3 regions of the Modestobacter marinus genome follow, and region 3 is predicted to be linked to each of the others. Evidence: riboswitches for the same ligand, from Rfam matches in the RefSeq annotation. Region 3 holds a riboswitch; each other region holds the start of a gene.
The links. Region 3 has a riboswitch for cyclic di-AMP ahead of FB380_RS18820 (M23 family metallopeptidase). Riboswitches for the same ligand answer to the same signal wherever they lie in the genome.
Positions count from the first base shown of each region.

Region 1 (4,883 bases), on a different contig from region 3:
CGCCGTTGGCGGCCAGCCCCCACAGGTAGGCGCGGCCGATCATCACCGCCTTGGCGCCCAGGGCGAGGGCCTTCGCGACGTCGCCCCCGCGGCGGATGCCGCCGTCCATCAGCACCTCGACCTGGTCGCCCACGGCCTCGGCGACCGCGGGCAGCGCGCGGATCGCGGCCGGGGTGCCGTCGAGGTTGTTGCCCCCGTGGTTGGAGACCGAGATCGCGGTGACCCCGGCGTCCACGGCGCGCTTGGCGTCGTCCACGCGCATGACGCCCTTGAGCATGAACGGCTGGTCACCCCACAGCTCGCGGAGCCACGCGACGTCCTCCCAGGTGGGCATGGGCGACTGCATCCACTGGCCGTAGGCCTCGAAGAAGGTCGGCGCCTTCTCGCCGGGGGTGCCGACCATGTTCGGCACGGTGAGGTCGGGCAGCTTCCTGGTCTTGGCGAACTCCCACAGCCAGCGGGGCTTCAGCGCGACCTGGGGCGCGTACCGGCGCACCGCCTCGAGGTCGATCCGCTCGGGGATGAAGGGGCTCCCCCAGTCCCGGCCGTAGGCGAACGACCAGTCCAGGGTGGCGATCAGCCCGGCGGCCCCGGCCCGGCGGGCGCGCTCGACCTTGGCGGCCATCAGGTCGCGGTCACCGACCCAGTACAGCTGGAAGAAGGTCTGCGGGTTGGCCGCGATGACCTCCTCCATCGGCTTGCTGGCCATCGAGGACAGCCCCATGGCGGTGCCGCGGGAGGCCGCGGCCCGGGCGACGGCGACCTCACCGTCGGGGTCGACCGCCTGGACGCCGGTCGGGCTGATCAGCACCGGCAGCGCGACGTCCTGCCCCATGACGCGGGTGGCCATCTGCTTGTCGTTGCTCAGCCCGGCGGTGTGCGGCGCGAAGCCCAGCTCGGCGAAGGCGGCGAGGTTGTCCTCCGCGGTGAGCCCCCGTTCGGAGCCGGCGACCAGCGCACCGTAGACGCCCTTGGGCAGCCGGCGCTTCGCCCGCCGCTGTGCCTCCGCCACCGACTCGAACCACGCGTTCGCCATCTGTGGACCCCCTGCTGCTCGACCCGTCCCGGCCGACACCGTCGTCGGCCGGGGTCGCCGCCGCAGGCGTCGTCCGGGACGACGGCACCCTGCGTGGCACTGAGTGCCACCCTAGCGGCAGGGAGTGTGCTGGGACACAGCCCGCGGGGTCAGGAGTCCTTGATCGCCGAGACGTCGAACTCCACCTGGACCCGGTCGCTGACCAGCACGCCACCGGTGTCGAGCATCGCGTTCCAGGTGAGGTCCCACTCGCTGCGCTTGATCGCCAGCGCGCCCTCGAAGCCGACCCGCATGTTGCCGAACGGGTCCAGCGCCGAGCCGGTGAGGGTGAAGTCGATCGAGACCGGCCGGGTGACCGCCTTGATCGTGAGGTCGCCGGTGACCCGGTAGACGTCCCGGTCGACCTGCTCGACCGCCGTGGAGACGAACACCATCTCCGGGTGCTGCTCGACGTCCAGGAAGTCGGCCGAGCGCAGGTGCGCGTCCCGGTCCGGGGTGCCGGTGTCGATGCTCGCGGTCGCGATCCGCAGCTGCACGCTGCTGGCCGCCGGCGTCGCGACGTCCAGGTGGGCGGTGCCGGAGAAGTCGGTGAAGGCACCCCGCACGGTGGTCACCATGGCGTGCCGGGCCCGGACGCCGATCCGGGTGTGCGTGACGTCGACGGTGTAGTCGCCGGTCACGTCTGCCAGGGCGCTGGTGGCGGCGTCGAAGTCCGTCGCGGCGCCCTCGGGTGCGCGGTGCTTGCCCACGGGTCAGCGCTCCTCTTCTCGGTGGTCGAACTGTTCGATCCTCCCCGATGGTCCCGCGCCGGCGCACAGGTGGGCCACCGGTACGCGGCCCGGGCGCAGCGAGGCCCGGGTCCCGCGGGACCCGGGCCTCGCTGCGGAGCGCCGGTGGCTCAGTACCAGCCCTTGGCCTTCGAGTGCGCCCACGCGCCGCACGGCGAGCCGTAGCGGTTCTCGATGTAGATCAGCCCGGCGTCGATCTGCCGGTAGCCGTCGGAGGTCTTGGCGATCCCGGTGCTCGCCCAGGTGGAGTCCAGGAACTGCGGGATGCCGTAGGCGGTGCTGTTCGGGTTCTGGGCGTTGGGGTTCCAGCCGCTCTCCTTGCCCCAGAGGCTCTCCAGGCAGGAGAACTCCGCCTGGTCACCCCCGAGCTTGCCCAGGGCGTAGTCCTGGAAGGAGCCGGAGCCGGACGACGCGGCCGGGGCCGCCGCCGGCGCGCGGGCGGGGGCGGGCGCGGCCGGCGCGGGCGCGCGGGCGGCGGCCCGCTCGGCCGCAGCCGCCTCCTCCGCGGCCTGGGCCTCCGCGGCGGCCTGCGCCTCGGCGGCGATCCGGGCCTCCTCCGCGGCCTGGGCCTCGGCGGCGAGCCGGGCGGCCTCGGCGGCCTGGGCGTCCAGCACCGCCTGGTCGGCGGCGGCCTGCGCCTGCGCGGCGGCGACCTGCGCGGCCTCGCGCTGACTGCGGTTGGCCGCCAGCTGGCCGAGCCGGTCGGTCAGCCGACCGTCGGCGACGGCGGTACCGGTCTGCTGCGAGCCCAGGTCGAGCTGGGAGGCGATGCCGGCGGGCTCGACGGCGGCCTCGGCCCGGGCGTCCGGCTCCGCGCCGACGAGGACGTTGACCAGGATCGCGCCGGCGGCGGCGACGCCGAGGTACAGGGTGGGCCGGCGGAGGCCACCGGGGGGCTGACGACGGGTGCGCCGGGCGATCGGCGCCTCCTCGGCACCGGCCGGGAGCGGGAGCACCTCGGTGGCGGGCAACTGCTCGTCCGACGAGGACACGGTGGTGCGACGGGACATCGAGAGAGGGGCTCCGTGGGTCTTCCGCGGCCGCCTACCGGGTCAGCTGACGGGTTCGGGCGGGAAGGCGCCCTACCCGGCCGGGCGGTGCCCGGGCGGGATTCACCCCAGTGGTGCGGTGGGTCCCCGGTTCGCTGCGAGCAGCGACTCGGCGGCATCCGGTGCGGGCTCCCCGGGTGGGGACGAGACGTCCGACCGGACCCGGCCAAGGTAGAGGCCGTGACCCGCTCGTGACAATGCCCGGCGCCGGACTCGTCGACATCTGCCACGTTCGCCCTGGTCACCGCCGAACCAGTGGGGCACATGTGACGGAGCACCCAGGACAGCCGCCCCGCTGGAGCACCAGGGCGGTCGCCCCGTGGGTGCTCTCAGGGGAGCCGCCACACCGTCGTCCGGCGCACCCCACCCCCGGCGGCGTCGGGCACGTCGTACTCCGCCTGGGCGAGCAGCCCCTCCTTCGGGACGTACGCGCGCCCGGGGTCGCCCAGCAGCACGGTGGCCCCGCGCAGCCAGGCCGCCCCGAGGAAGGGCAACACCCGCGCGGTCATCTCGCGGTCGTAGCAGACGTCGCCGGCCAAGACGACGTCGATCTCCGGCAGCTCCTCGTCGAGCACGTCGCCGACGACCTCGACGCCGGTGACCCCGTTCACCTCGGCGTTCAGCCCGACCGCCGCGTGCGAGTACGGGTCGACGTCGCTGGCCAGCACCCCGCCGGCGCCGGCCAGCAGCGCGGCGACGGCGACCAGGCCGCTGCCGGCCCCCAGGTCCAGGACCCGGCGGCCGGCGACGAGCTCCGGGTAGTCGAGGACGTGCCGGGCCAGGGCCTGCCCGCCCGGCCAGGCCGCGGCCCAGAACGGCGGGTCCTCGCCGGCGCCGCCGCCCTCGGTCTCCATCGCCTCCCACAGGGCGACGACGTCGTCGGCGACGTGCAGCTGCACCTCGGGGACGAGGGAGGGGCGGTCCAGCCGGGTGTGCGCCCGCAGGAAGGCCGGTGGGACGGGCTGCTGGACCACCACGCGGTCAGGCCTTGTGCTGGGTGCGCACGACGGTCACCGGGCACGGGGCGTGCCGGGTGACCTGGTCGCTGACCGAGCCGAGCAGCAGCCCGGCGAAGCCGCCCCGCCCGCGGGCGCCGACAACGAGGAGGTCGGCGTGCTGGGCCGCCTCGATCAGGGAGCGCACCGGCGCGGCGTGCACGACGTGGCAGCTGACCGCACGGGCGCGCTCCGCGCCCAGCGCGGCCCGGACGTCGGCCTCCAGGTCGGCCTGCACCGCCTGCTCGTACTCGCTGATCGGCGGGACGTAGCCCGGCTCCCAGCTGGCCGGCTGCGGTGCGGTGGCGATCCGCCAGCCGCGGACGACGTGCAGCGGCCACGAGGCGCGCTCGGCCAGGCCGGCCGCCCACTGGAGCGCCTCCTGGGCGCAGTCGGAGCCGTCGTGCCCGACGACGACGCCGCCGTCCACCACGGCACGCGTCGAGACCTCACCCTCGACCCCGGCCAGTTCGGTGGCCGCCTCGTCCCGCTCGGCCGTGAGGGCTGCGTCCCCCGGCTGGTCTCCTGGCTGCTGCGTCAACGCCGTCCTCCTGTGCTCGTCCGTCCGTGCTCTGCCGGTACCCGGCACCGGACAGCCTCTCCCACCGGCCGGGAGAACGGCAGGGTCGGAGGGCCTGACCGGCTCGTGTCGCCCGACCGGCGGGCTCGGATCGCGCCGGAGGCCGCACTGCTCTTCACTTCTCCTGGGCCGGCGCACGCCGGCAGGAACGACTGGATCGAGGAGGAACGGCAGCCATGGAGCACTTCACCATCGCCACCGTCGCCGAGGAGAGCGCCGACTTCCGTCGGGTGCTGTGGACCGGCGAGCACACCCAGCTGGTGATCATGACGATCCCGCCGGGCGGGGAGATCGGCGAGGAGGTGCACGAGGAGATCGACCAGATCCTCACCTTCGTCAGCGGCACCGGCCAGGCCGTCGTGGGCGGGCAGAAGAAGAACGTCGCGCAGGGTGACCTCGTCGTCGTCCCCGCCGGCAAGAAGCACAACTTCCTCA
Region 1 is NZ_JAAMPA010000001.1:3,369,570-3,374,452, reverse strand. Features, by position in the region: gene mftD (pre-mycofactocin synthase MftD) at 1-1,036, opposite strand, end outside; gene FB380_RS15790 (YceI family protein) at 1,186-1,785, opposite strand; gene FB380_RS15785 (aggregation-promoting factor C-terminal-like domain-containing protein) at 1,935-2,834, opposite strand; cyclic di-AMP (ydaO/yuaA leader) riboswitch at 2,851-2,998, opposite strand; gene FB380_RS15780 (class I SAM-dependent methyltransferase) at 3,203-3,850, opposite strand; gene FB380_RS15775 (universal stress protein) at 3,855-4,409, opposite strand; gene FB380_RS15770 (cupin domain-containing protein) at 4,625-4,883, shown strand, end outside.
Region 1: it holds a riboswitch for cyclic di-AMP, as region 3 does, so the genes downstream of both, FB380_RS15785 (aggregation-promoting factor C-terminal-like domain-containing protein) here and FB380_RS18820 (M23 family metallopeptidase) in region 3, are expected to answer to the same signal.

Region 2 (4,883 bases), 420 kb from region 3:
GGCGGCCGAGCTCGGTCTCGACCCGGCCGCCTTGCGGACCCCCGAGGGGCTGCAGCTGCTGGTCGGCACCGCCGTCCCGGCCGGGGCCACCCCCGTGGCCCAGGGCTACGCCGGGCACCAGTTCGGCGGTTTCGTCCCGCGGCTCGGCGACGGCCGGGCGCTGCTGCTCGGTGAGCTGACCGACGCCGACGGCCGGCTGCGCGACCTGCACCTCAAGGGCTCCGGGCGCACGCCGTTCGCCCGCGGCGGCGACGGGCTGGCCGCGGTCGGCCCGATGCTGCGCGAGTACGTGATCAGCGAGGCGATGCACGCCCTCGGCATCCCCACCACCCGTTCGCTCGCCGTCGTCTCCACCGGGCGCGCGGTGCGCCGGGAGACCCTGCTGCCCGGCGCCGTCCTCGCCCGGGTGGCGAGCAGCCACCTGCGCGTGGGCAGCTTCCAGTACGCCCGGGTCAGCGGCGAGCCCGAGCTGCTGCGCCGGCTGGCCGACCACGCGATCAGCCGGCACCACCCCGAGGGCGCGCAGGCCGAGGACCCGTACCTCGCGCTGTTCGCCGCGGTGGTCACCGCGCAGGCGGAGCTGGTGGCCCGGTGGATGCAGGTGGGCTTCGTGCACGGGGTGATGAACACCGACAACATGACCATCTCCGGCGAGACCATCGACTACGGGCCGTGCGCCTTCCTGGAGGCCCACGACCCGGCCACGGTCTACAGCTCCATCGACACCGGCGGGCGCTACGCCTACGGCAACCAGCCGATCGTCGCCGAGTGGGACCTGGCCCGGCTCGCCGAGGCGATGCTGCCGCTGTTCGCCGAGGAGCAGGAGCGGGCGATCGAGCTCGCGGTCGAGGCGCTGGGGCGCTTCCGGCCGCAGTACGACGCGGCCTGGTCGGCCGGGATGCGGGCCAAGCTGGGCCTCCCCGACGGCCTGGAGGACGCGGTGGCCGCGCCGCTGGTCGAGGAGTTCCTCGCGCTGCTGCAGGCCGGCCACGTCGACCACACGTCCGCGTTCCGCCTGCTCGGCGCCGCCGCCCGCGGTGACGTCGACCCGGTGCGCAACCTGTTCCTCGACCTGGCCACCTTCGACGCGTGGGCGGAGCGCTGGCGCGCGCTGGCCCCGGACGCCGACGGCATGGACCGGGTGAACCCGGTGTACGTCCCGCGCAACCACCTCGTCGAGGAGGCGCTCAGCGCGGCGACCGCGGGCGACCTGGCGCCGCTGGGCCCCCTGCTGGACGCCGTGACCCACCCGTACACCGAGCGACCGGACCTGGCGCGGTACGCCGCCCCCGCCCCCGCCGACTTCGGCGCCACCTACCAGACCTTCTGCGGCACCTGACCCCCCACCCCCCACCACCAAAATGGCCATTTTGGTGGTCAGGTGCCGGTCGTCAGCCGGGCGAGTTCGACGACGGCGGCGACCAGTTGGTCGCCGTCCAGCAGGACGGCGTCGTTGTGGTCGGCGCCGCGTGCCTCGACCGTGCGGTGCAGCTGCCCGGCGGCAGCGGCCACCGCTTTGCTCTGCTCCGGCGGCACGATCGAGTCGGCGGTGCCGAGGACGACGGTGGTGGGCACCTCGACCCGGGCGACCTGCTCGGCCACCGGGTAGCGGTCGCGCAGCAGCAGCCGGACCGGCAGGAACGGATAGTGCTCGCGGCCGACCGCGGCCAGGTCGACGAACGGCGAGCGCAGGACCAGTCCGGCCGGCGGGTGCGCCACGGCCAGCTCGGTGACGACGGCGGCGCCCAGGCTCTCCCCGTAGTAGAGCAGCCGGTTCGCAGAGACCCCGCCCTCGGCCAGCAGCCAGTCCCGCGCCGCACGGACGTCCAGCGCCAGCCCGGCCTCGGTCGGGCTGCCCGGGTTGCCGCCGTACCCGCGGTAGTCGAACAGCAGCACCGCCAGTCCAGCGGCCGACAGAGCCCGAGCCAGCGGTGCCCGGACAGCGCGGTGACCGCCGTTGCCGTTGGCCACCAGCACCGCGGGGGCGTCGGCCGTCGGGCCGGGCACGAACCAGGCACCGAGGGCCAGCCCGTCGGCGGTGGTCAGCTCGACGTCCCGACTACCGGGGACGGCGTCGGCGGCGGCCGGGACGGGACCGTCGTCGGGCAGGTAGATCAGGCGGCGCTGGAACGTCCAGAGCAGGCCGACCACCACGACCAGGACGATGACACCGATGAGCGCGGCCCGGAGCACCGACCGCAACACGACCCCATCGTCGTCGTCCTGGGCCGCCCCGGCCAGCGCCAAGGTCGCCTAGCGGTAGTTGACGTGCGGGTGGTCGAAGTGGTTCGCCGTCACGCTGCCCCGGTCCTCCATCTGCTTCCAGGAGCCGCCGGGCGAGGAGAGCATCCGCTGCTCCCAGATGATGTAGTCCACGCCGAGCTCGGCCCAGTTCGCGATGTGGTAGGCGACGATCGCGTCGCCGAGCGCGGAGTCGGACATGACCATGTAGTCCACCGCCAGCCCCGACGGGTGACCGTGCGGGTCGGCGGCGCTGGGCCGGGTGCCGCCCAGAGTGATCGAGCCGGCGCCGGGCACGTTGCTGACCACGGCGTTCGCGGCGGCCTGCGCCTGCGGCTTGATCGGGCCGGCGGTGTTGTTGATCTTCGCGATCGTGGACACCGCGGTACCGGCCGCTGCGGCTGCGGGCTGGGCCGCGGCACTGGCCCGCGCCGGAGCCGGCTTCGCGGCGGCCGCCTGGGCCTCGGCGGCGGCCGCGGCCTCGGCGGCGACGCGAGCCGCCTCTGCCTCCGCGGCGGCTGCGGCCTCGGCCTCGGCGGCCACGCGGGCGGCCTCGGCCTCCGCGGCCTGCTGGTCGAGCACGGCCTGGTCGGCTGCCACCTGCGCCTGCTGGGCGGCGGTCTGCTCGGCCTCCCGGGTGGCCCGGCTGGCCGCGAGCTCCTCGAGCGGCCGGAGGTCCTCGACCCCGTCCACGGCGTTGGACCCGGCGGCCAGGCCCAGCTGCTCGGCGACGCTGACCGGCTCGGACGCCACGGGGTCCGCCTGGGCCGCCGGACCGACTCCGACGACGACGTTGACCAGGACGGCCCCGGCCGCCGCGACACCCAGGTAGAGCCCGGGGCGGCGGATGCCGGCCGGCGAACGCCGGTGGCTGGCGGAGCGGGAGGTGGTGGTGCGGGCGCGCATGGGCAGGAGTGCTCCGTACAGGTGTCTTCCGATGGCCGCCTACCAGGTCAGCTGACGGGTTCGGGCGGGAAGCAGCCCTACCCGCTCCGGACGGTTGCCCGGAGGCGGGATTCACCCCAGTGGTGCGGTGGGTCCCCGGCTCGCCCCGGAGGGCGACTCGGCGGCGTCCGGTCGGGCTCCCCGGGCGGGGACGTGGCGACCGACTGGACCGAGCCAACGTAGCTGCGTGATCGAATCGTGACAATCCGCCCCGGGCAGTTCATCGGGTGATGCTCCTCGCGTTGCCCACCGGTCACACCCGTCCCGTACGTCTCCACCGGCGCGTCCGGTCAGGGCTCGGACAGGTCCACGACCGACCGGCTCCCGCTGCCCGCCGCCGTGGCCGCCCAGGCCTCCTGGACCCGCGCCAGCGGCAGGACGGCGTGCTCCACCCGGAGCTGCCCGGCCGCGGCGTGCCGCAGCACCGCGGTGAGCGCGGCGGCCCGCTGCTCGCCGGTGAGCGCGTTGTTCGTGTAGCCGAGGACGTCGATGCTGCGGCTGCGCAGCACGGCGGAGGAGAACTCGGCGGCGTCCCCGGCCGCGCCACCCAGGTTGACCAGCCGCCCCCCGGGCGCCAGTACCGAGCAGGCCGCCGCGGCCACGGCACCGAACACCGGGTCGACGACGAGGTCGACGTCGGAGCCGACCGCCTGCCGGATCCGCGCGGCCAGGTCGTCGCCGTCCCCGGTCAGGACGACGTCCTCGGCGCCGGCCCGGCGAGCCCGGTCGGCCGCGGAGGCCGACCGGCAGACCCCGACCACCCGCGAGGCCCCGAGCGCGCGGGCGGCCCCCAGCGCGGCCTGGCCGACCGCGCCGCCGGCACCGAGCACCAGCACCCGCTCCCCCGGCCGGAGGCGCCCCCGCCAGGTCAGCGCCATCCAGCCGGCCACCGCCGAGAGACCCAGTGCCGCCACGACCGGGTCGGGCAGGTCCCCGGCGAGCGGGACGACGTCGGCGTCCGGCACGGCGCAGAGCTCACCCAGGCTGCCGTCGCCCGGGCTCATCCCCGCCGAGGTGGCGAACCAGACCCGGGTCCCGGGGGCCAGCAGCCCCGACGACACCACGACCCCGACCCCCTGCACCCCGGGGACGTAGGGCACAGCCGGGCGGCCGAAGTACGACGTCCCGGAGGCGCAGAGCAGGTCCAGCGGCACGACCGGGGCGGCGGTCACCCGGACCAGGGTCTGCCCCTTCCCGGGCACCGGGTCCGGGTGCTCCGCCAGGGTCGGCGGCGCACCCGGCTCGGTCAGGACGGCGGCGCGCACCGGCTCAGGTCGCGATGTCGGGGTACGGCATGGAGATGTGCTCCATCGCCCTGCCGTAGGCGCGCTGGTACTCCATCGGCCCGTGGTCGCGCTCGAACATCGCGATGAACAGCGTGAGCGTCAGGAAGGGGTGCGCGCCCATCTGGAACAGCGCGACGTGGTCGTGCTCGGCCAGCGCGCGGCGCTCATCGTCGGTGAAGGCCAGCCAGGTGGTCTTCTCGGCGGGGATGCAGTTGAGCATGGTGTTGGCCATCTCCTGCTCCCACCAGGTGACCGTGCCGGCCGGGTCCTCCCGGTACCGCTCGGTCAGCTCGGGGTCGCGGTCGACGGTGAACAGGAACTTGTCCAGCAGGTACTTGCTCATGCCGACACCCCGCTGCCGCTCGGGACCCCGTTGGGGTACCAGGTGAAGTAGGCCTCCATGGTGTGGAA
Region 2 is NZ_JAAMPA010000002.1:178,897-183,779, reverse strand. Features, by position in the region: gene FB380_RS16865 (protein adenylyltransferase SelO) at 1-1,339, shown strand, start outside; gene FB380_RS16860 (alpha/beta hydrolase) at 1,378-2,205, opposite strand; gene FB380_RS16855 (VldE C-terminal domain-containing protein) at 2,254-3,147, opposite strand; cyclic di-AMP (ydaO/yuaA leader) riboswitch at 3,169-3,320, opposite strand; gene FB380_RS25550 (quinone oxidoreductase family protein) at 3,477-4,451, opposite strand; gene FB380_RS16845 (hypothetical protein) at 4,456-4,815, opposite strand; gene FB380_RS16840 (DODA-type extradiol aromatic ring-opening family dioxygenase) at 4,812-4,883, opposite strand, start outside.
Region 2: it holds a riboswitch for cyclic di-AMP, as region 3 does, so the genes downstream of both, FB380_RS16855 (VldE C-terminal domain-containing protein) here and FB380_RS18820 (M23 family metallopeptidase) in region 3, are expected to answer to the same signal.

Region 3 (4,883 bases):
GCTCGCGCGTGCCGTTCGGCGGCTTCCCCTGGGGGCGTTTGGGCTTCAGCCAGGCGGACGGCCCGTTCGCCTCCTTCGCCGCCTACGGAGGTGTCCCGCTGGTCACCTTCACCGTCGCGCTCACCGGGACGTCCTTCGCAATCCTCCTCGTCCGGGCTGCCGACTGGCGGCGACGGCGATGCGCCCGCCAGCCAGAGCCGGGACGACGAGCACTTCGTGCGCTCGGTGCGGCGTTCGTCGTCCCGGGTCTCGGCCTGCTGGCCTGGCTCCCCTTGCCGGGGGAGCAGCTGACGGCGGGTGGTGAGCTGGCGACCGTCGCAGTGATCCAGGGCGATGTCCCTCGGTCCGGCCTGGACTTCAACGCCCAACGCAGGGCAGTGCTGGACAACCACGTGCAGCAGACCCTGCTGCTGGCGGAACGGGTCGACCGCGGCGGGAGCCCGCAACCGGACGTCGTCCTCTGGCCGGAGAACTCATCGGACATCGACCCCTCCCTGAACGCGGACGCGGCGACGGTCATCGACCGCGCCGCGCGGGCGATCGGCGCACCGATCCTGATCGGTGCCGTGCTGGACGGGCCGGGGCGCTACCTGACCAATGCGGGGATCGTCTGGGATCCCATGACCGGTCCCGGCGAGAGCTACGCCAAAAGGCACCCGGTGCCCTTCGGCGAGTACATGCCCGCCCGCTCCTTCTTCCGGCTGTTCAGCGACAAGGTCGACCTGCTACGGCGTGACTTCCTGCCCGGCGACGAGCCTGGAGTCCTCGATGTCGGCGGAGTGCGCCTGGGCGACGTCATCTGCTTCGAGATCGCCTACGACGGGCTGGTCACCGACGTCGTGGACGGCGGCGCCAGTCTCCTGGTCGTCCAGACCAACAACGCCACCTTCGGCTACACCGCGGAGAGTCAGCAGCAGCTGGCCATGAGCCGCATGCGCGCCATCGAGCACGGCCGCACCGTCGCCGTGGCGGCGACCAGCGGCATCTCGGCGGTGATCGCGCCGGACGGGACGGTCGTCGACCAGTCCGAGCTCTTCAGCCCGTACGTGTTCGTCGGCTCCGTGGCGCAGCGGACCCAGACGACCGTGGCCACCCGGCTGGGCGCCTTCCCCGAGACCGTTCTCGCAGGCCTGGCCGGCGTCGCCCTCCTCGCTCCCCGTGTCTTCGGCCGTCGAACCCGGCCGGCTCCCTCGACCCCTGTACGTCACCCCGGCAAGGAAGGTCCTCGTGGGCACTGAGACGTTCGCCGAACTGTCCGACACGCTCTTCGGCGTCGCGGTCGCCGTCTACGCGCTCGCGGCGCTCGGCTTTGCCGCCGAGCTCGCCTTCGGTCGGCCATCGATCCGCAGCCGGGCCGAGCGGGCCGAGGTCCGAGCAGGTGGGGCGAGCCCCCTGCCCCCTCCGTCGAGCGGAGTGGTGCCCGTAGGTCCCCGCAGTGCCCGGTGCGGCCGGGTGGGTGTCGCGCTGACCCTCGTCGGGGCGCTCGCGCAGGCCGGGGTGCTCATCGGCCGCAGTGTCGCCGCCGGGCGGGTGCCGTGGGGGAACATGTACGAGTTCGCCACAGCCGCCGTGCTGGTGGGAGTGGTTGCCTATCTGGTGCTGGCGATGCGGATGCCGGCTCTGCGGCGGATCGGTGTCTTCGTGCTAGGCCCGACGGTCATCGCGCTGGTCCTCATCGGCTTGTACCTGTACGCCGAGTCCGGGCCGCTCGTGGCAGCTTTGCGGTCGAACTGGCTGGTGGTGCACGTGTCCGCCGCAATCCTGTCCTTCGGCGTCTTCATCGTGAGCGGCGTGGCGAGCGCCCTCTACCTCGTCGCCGTCCGGCGGGAGCGTTCCTCGTTGACGACCGGGAGCCGATCGGCAGGCTGGGCCGACAGACTCCCGAGCGCGGCGACGATGGACCAGGTGGCACATCGGACGGCGATCTTCGGCTTCCCGATCTGGACGTTCGCCGTCATCGCCGGGGCGATCTGGGCGGAGAGCGCCTGGGGTCGCTTCTGGGGGTGGGACCCGAAGGAGACGTGGGCCTTCATCTCTTGGGCGCTGTACGCCGCGTACCTGCACGCCCGCACAACCGCCGGATGGCGAGGCCGGCCGGCGGCGTGGACCAATCTGGTGGCCCTGGCCTCCCTGGTCTTCAACCTGCTGTTCGTGAACCTGGTGTCGACCGGGCTGCACTCCTACGGGGGCGTCTCCTGAGGCGGTTCGTTACCGGACCGTGACAACTACCCAGCTTCGTAGTAGCGTGCTCTCCGGTCCACCCGGGCCATGCTCCTCGCCTCGAGGACCTCGGGTGGACACGCCGAACCACCGACGGGCATCCCGAGGTGGACCGGGGACCCATGTCCCATGGGGTGAATCCTGCAAAGGCAGGTAGGGCAGCTTCCCGTCCGAACCCGTCAGCTAACCCGGTAGGCAGTCAGGAAGAACGGAGAACCGTCGCCTTGGCGACCCTGCACCACCGGATCTCATCCCTGTCCACGTTCCGGCGGCCCCTGGCCCGCTGGGCGCCCCTGACCATCGCCGCGGCCATCACCCTGCAACTGGCACTCACCACGACCTCCGCGGTCGCGGCTCCCGGTGACAGCGACATCGCGCAGACCTCGCCCCAGTCGGCGTCCGAGACCGCCAGAGCCGAGATCGCCCGGGTGGAAGAGCTCCTCGGACGCGCCGAGGTGGAACTGCAGCGACTCACCGTCCTCGCCGAAGCCACGGGTGAGGCCTCGCGGGTGGCGGAGCAGGATCTGCTGACGGCGCAGGCCGCGGCCGCGAGCACCGCCGCAGACCTGGCCGCCGCGCGAGCTGCCGGCGCCGTTGTCCAGGAGGACGTGGCAGAGCTGGGCCGGGAGACCTACATGGGTGCCGACGCCTTGAGCGGCGCGGTGACGCTCCTGGGAGCGCGGAGCCCGGAGGACCTCCTCGAGCGAGCTGCGACGCTCGAGCTCATCGGGAAGGAGCGCACCGAGCGGCTGGACGCACTGCGGGCGGTCGAGGCAGAGGTGCAGCGCGCGGATGAGACCGCCCGCGACGCGGTCGCCGGCCGTGACGCCGCCGCGCGCACCGCGCAGCAGGTCGCCGTCGACGCCCAGGCCCAGCTGGTGCAGGCGCAGACCGCCTACGACGCCGCCGCGGGCGAGAAGGCGGTGCTCGAGCAGCAACTGCAGGCAGCGCAGGTCCAGCTCCTGGCTGCCCAGGGTGATGCGGACCCCGTGGCCACCGTCGACGAACGGCAGCGGGCCGTGACCGCCGCATCGGCGGCAGGGACCGCGTCGCTGGCAGCCGGACGGGTCACCTCCTGCTTCGGCAGTCGCTGGGGGACCAACCACAACGGCGTGGACATCGCCGCGCCGATCGGCACGCCCATCTACGCACCCGACTCCGGTGTGGTCCTGCACGCCGGAGCCGCCAACGGCTTCGGGCTGGCGGTGTACCTCCAGCACCCGGACGGAACGATCAGCCTCTACGGCCACATCAACCAGGCCCTCGTCACGGCCGGACAGGTGGTCACCGCGGGCGAGCAAATCGCCGAGGTCGGCAACCGTGGCCAGTCCACCGGGCCGCACGTGCACGTGGAGCTGCACACAGGGGGGCTCTATGCCACCCGCAACGACCCGGCCCCATGGCTGGCTGCCCGCGGCATCTCCCTGGGCGGTGCCTGCGCGGTGTGAGCCAGGGGCTGCCGTGACGGTTCCCCGGCGGGTGAGCCGACCGCGGCACTTCCGGAGCATGACGGCCCCGAATGCCTAGGCTGTGTGCGAGACAAGACAGTAGACACGGGACGGCGAGCTCATCGCCGTCCCGCAGGGGCGTCGACGAGACGGTCACGAGAGGTGGGGGAGTGCGCCCGTTCGGTGAGCTGGAAGCGGCGATCATGGCCGAGCTGTGGCGTCGGGGTGAGCCGGCGACGGTGCGGGACGTCCTCGGGGCGCTGAACTCATCCCGGGACCTCGCCTACACGACCGTCATGACGGTCATGGACAACCTGCACAAGAAGGACCAGGTCACCCGGGAGATGGTCGGCCGGGCCTGGCTGTACCGCCCGGTCCGAAGCCGCGCTGAGCATGCCGCAGCCCTGCTCCAGAACGTCCTCGCCGAGTCAGGCGACCAGCAGGAGGTGCTCATGCACTTCGTCGCCGAGCTGCAACCGGACGCGGTCGCGCAGCTGCGCGAGGCTGTGGAGGCTGCCCGCAAGGGAGCGCGGCCGGCCGGCGGCGGCTCGGCATGATCGCCGGCCTCGCACTCGCCGCCACCGGTGTCGCGATCCTCGTCGCGGGGCCCCGGCTGGCGAACGCAGCCTGGACCACCCAGGCACCCCGGCTGGGCATCCTCGCGTGGCAGGCGCTGACCTTCACCGCCGTGGCCGCCTTCGTCCTGGCCGGCGTGACCCAGCTGATCCCGATCACCACCCTCGCGGACGGCTTGGGTGCTGTGTTCCACGCCTGCGCAGCGAGCATCGCCAGTGCCTACGGGTCCGCGGAGTTCCTGCCAGGGGCCTTGATGGGGACTGTGCTGGCTGGGATCCTGCCCCTCTGGGTGCTGTCCTGTGTCGCGCGCGAACTCGTCTCCGGTTGGCGACGTCGTCGGGAGCTCCACCGCTCGATCGACCTGGTCGCCGAACCGGATCATCAGCTGGGCGTACTGGTTGTGGACGTGGCCGCGCCGGCCGCCTTCTGTGTGCCGGGGCGGACGTCACGCATCGTGGTGACAACCGGGACCTTGACTGCTCTGGCCGACGACGAGTTGCAAGGCGTTCTCGCGCACGAGGCGGCCCACCTACGAGCGCGCCACAACCTGGCGGTGGCGCTGTCCCAGGCGTTGGTGCGGGCCTTCCCGCGCCTACGGCTGTTCCGCACGGCGTCGGCGCAGACCCGGCAGCTGATCGA
Region 3 is NZ_JAAMPA010000002.1:596,083-600,965, reverse strand. Features, by position in the region: gene lnt (apolipoprotein N-acyltransferase) at 1-1,238, shown strand, start outside; gene ccsB (c-type cytochrome biogenesis protein CcsB) at 1,228-2,199, shown strand; cyclic di-AMP (ydaO/yuaA leader) riboswitch at 2,291-2,432, shown strand; gene FB380_RS18820 (M23 family metallopeptidase) at 2,445-3,668, shown strand; gene FB380_RS18815 (BlaI/MecI/CopY family transcriptional regulator) at 3,839-4,225, shown strand; gene FB380_RS18810 (M56 family metallopeptidase) at 4,222-4,883, shown strand, end outside.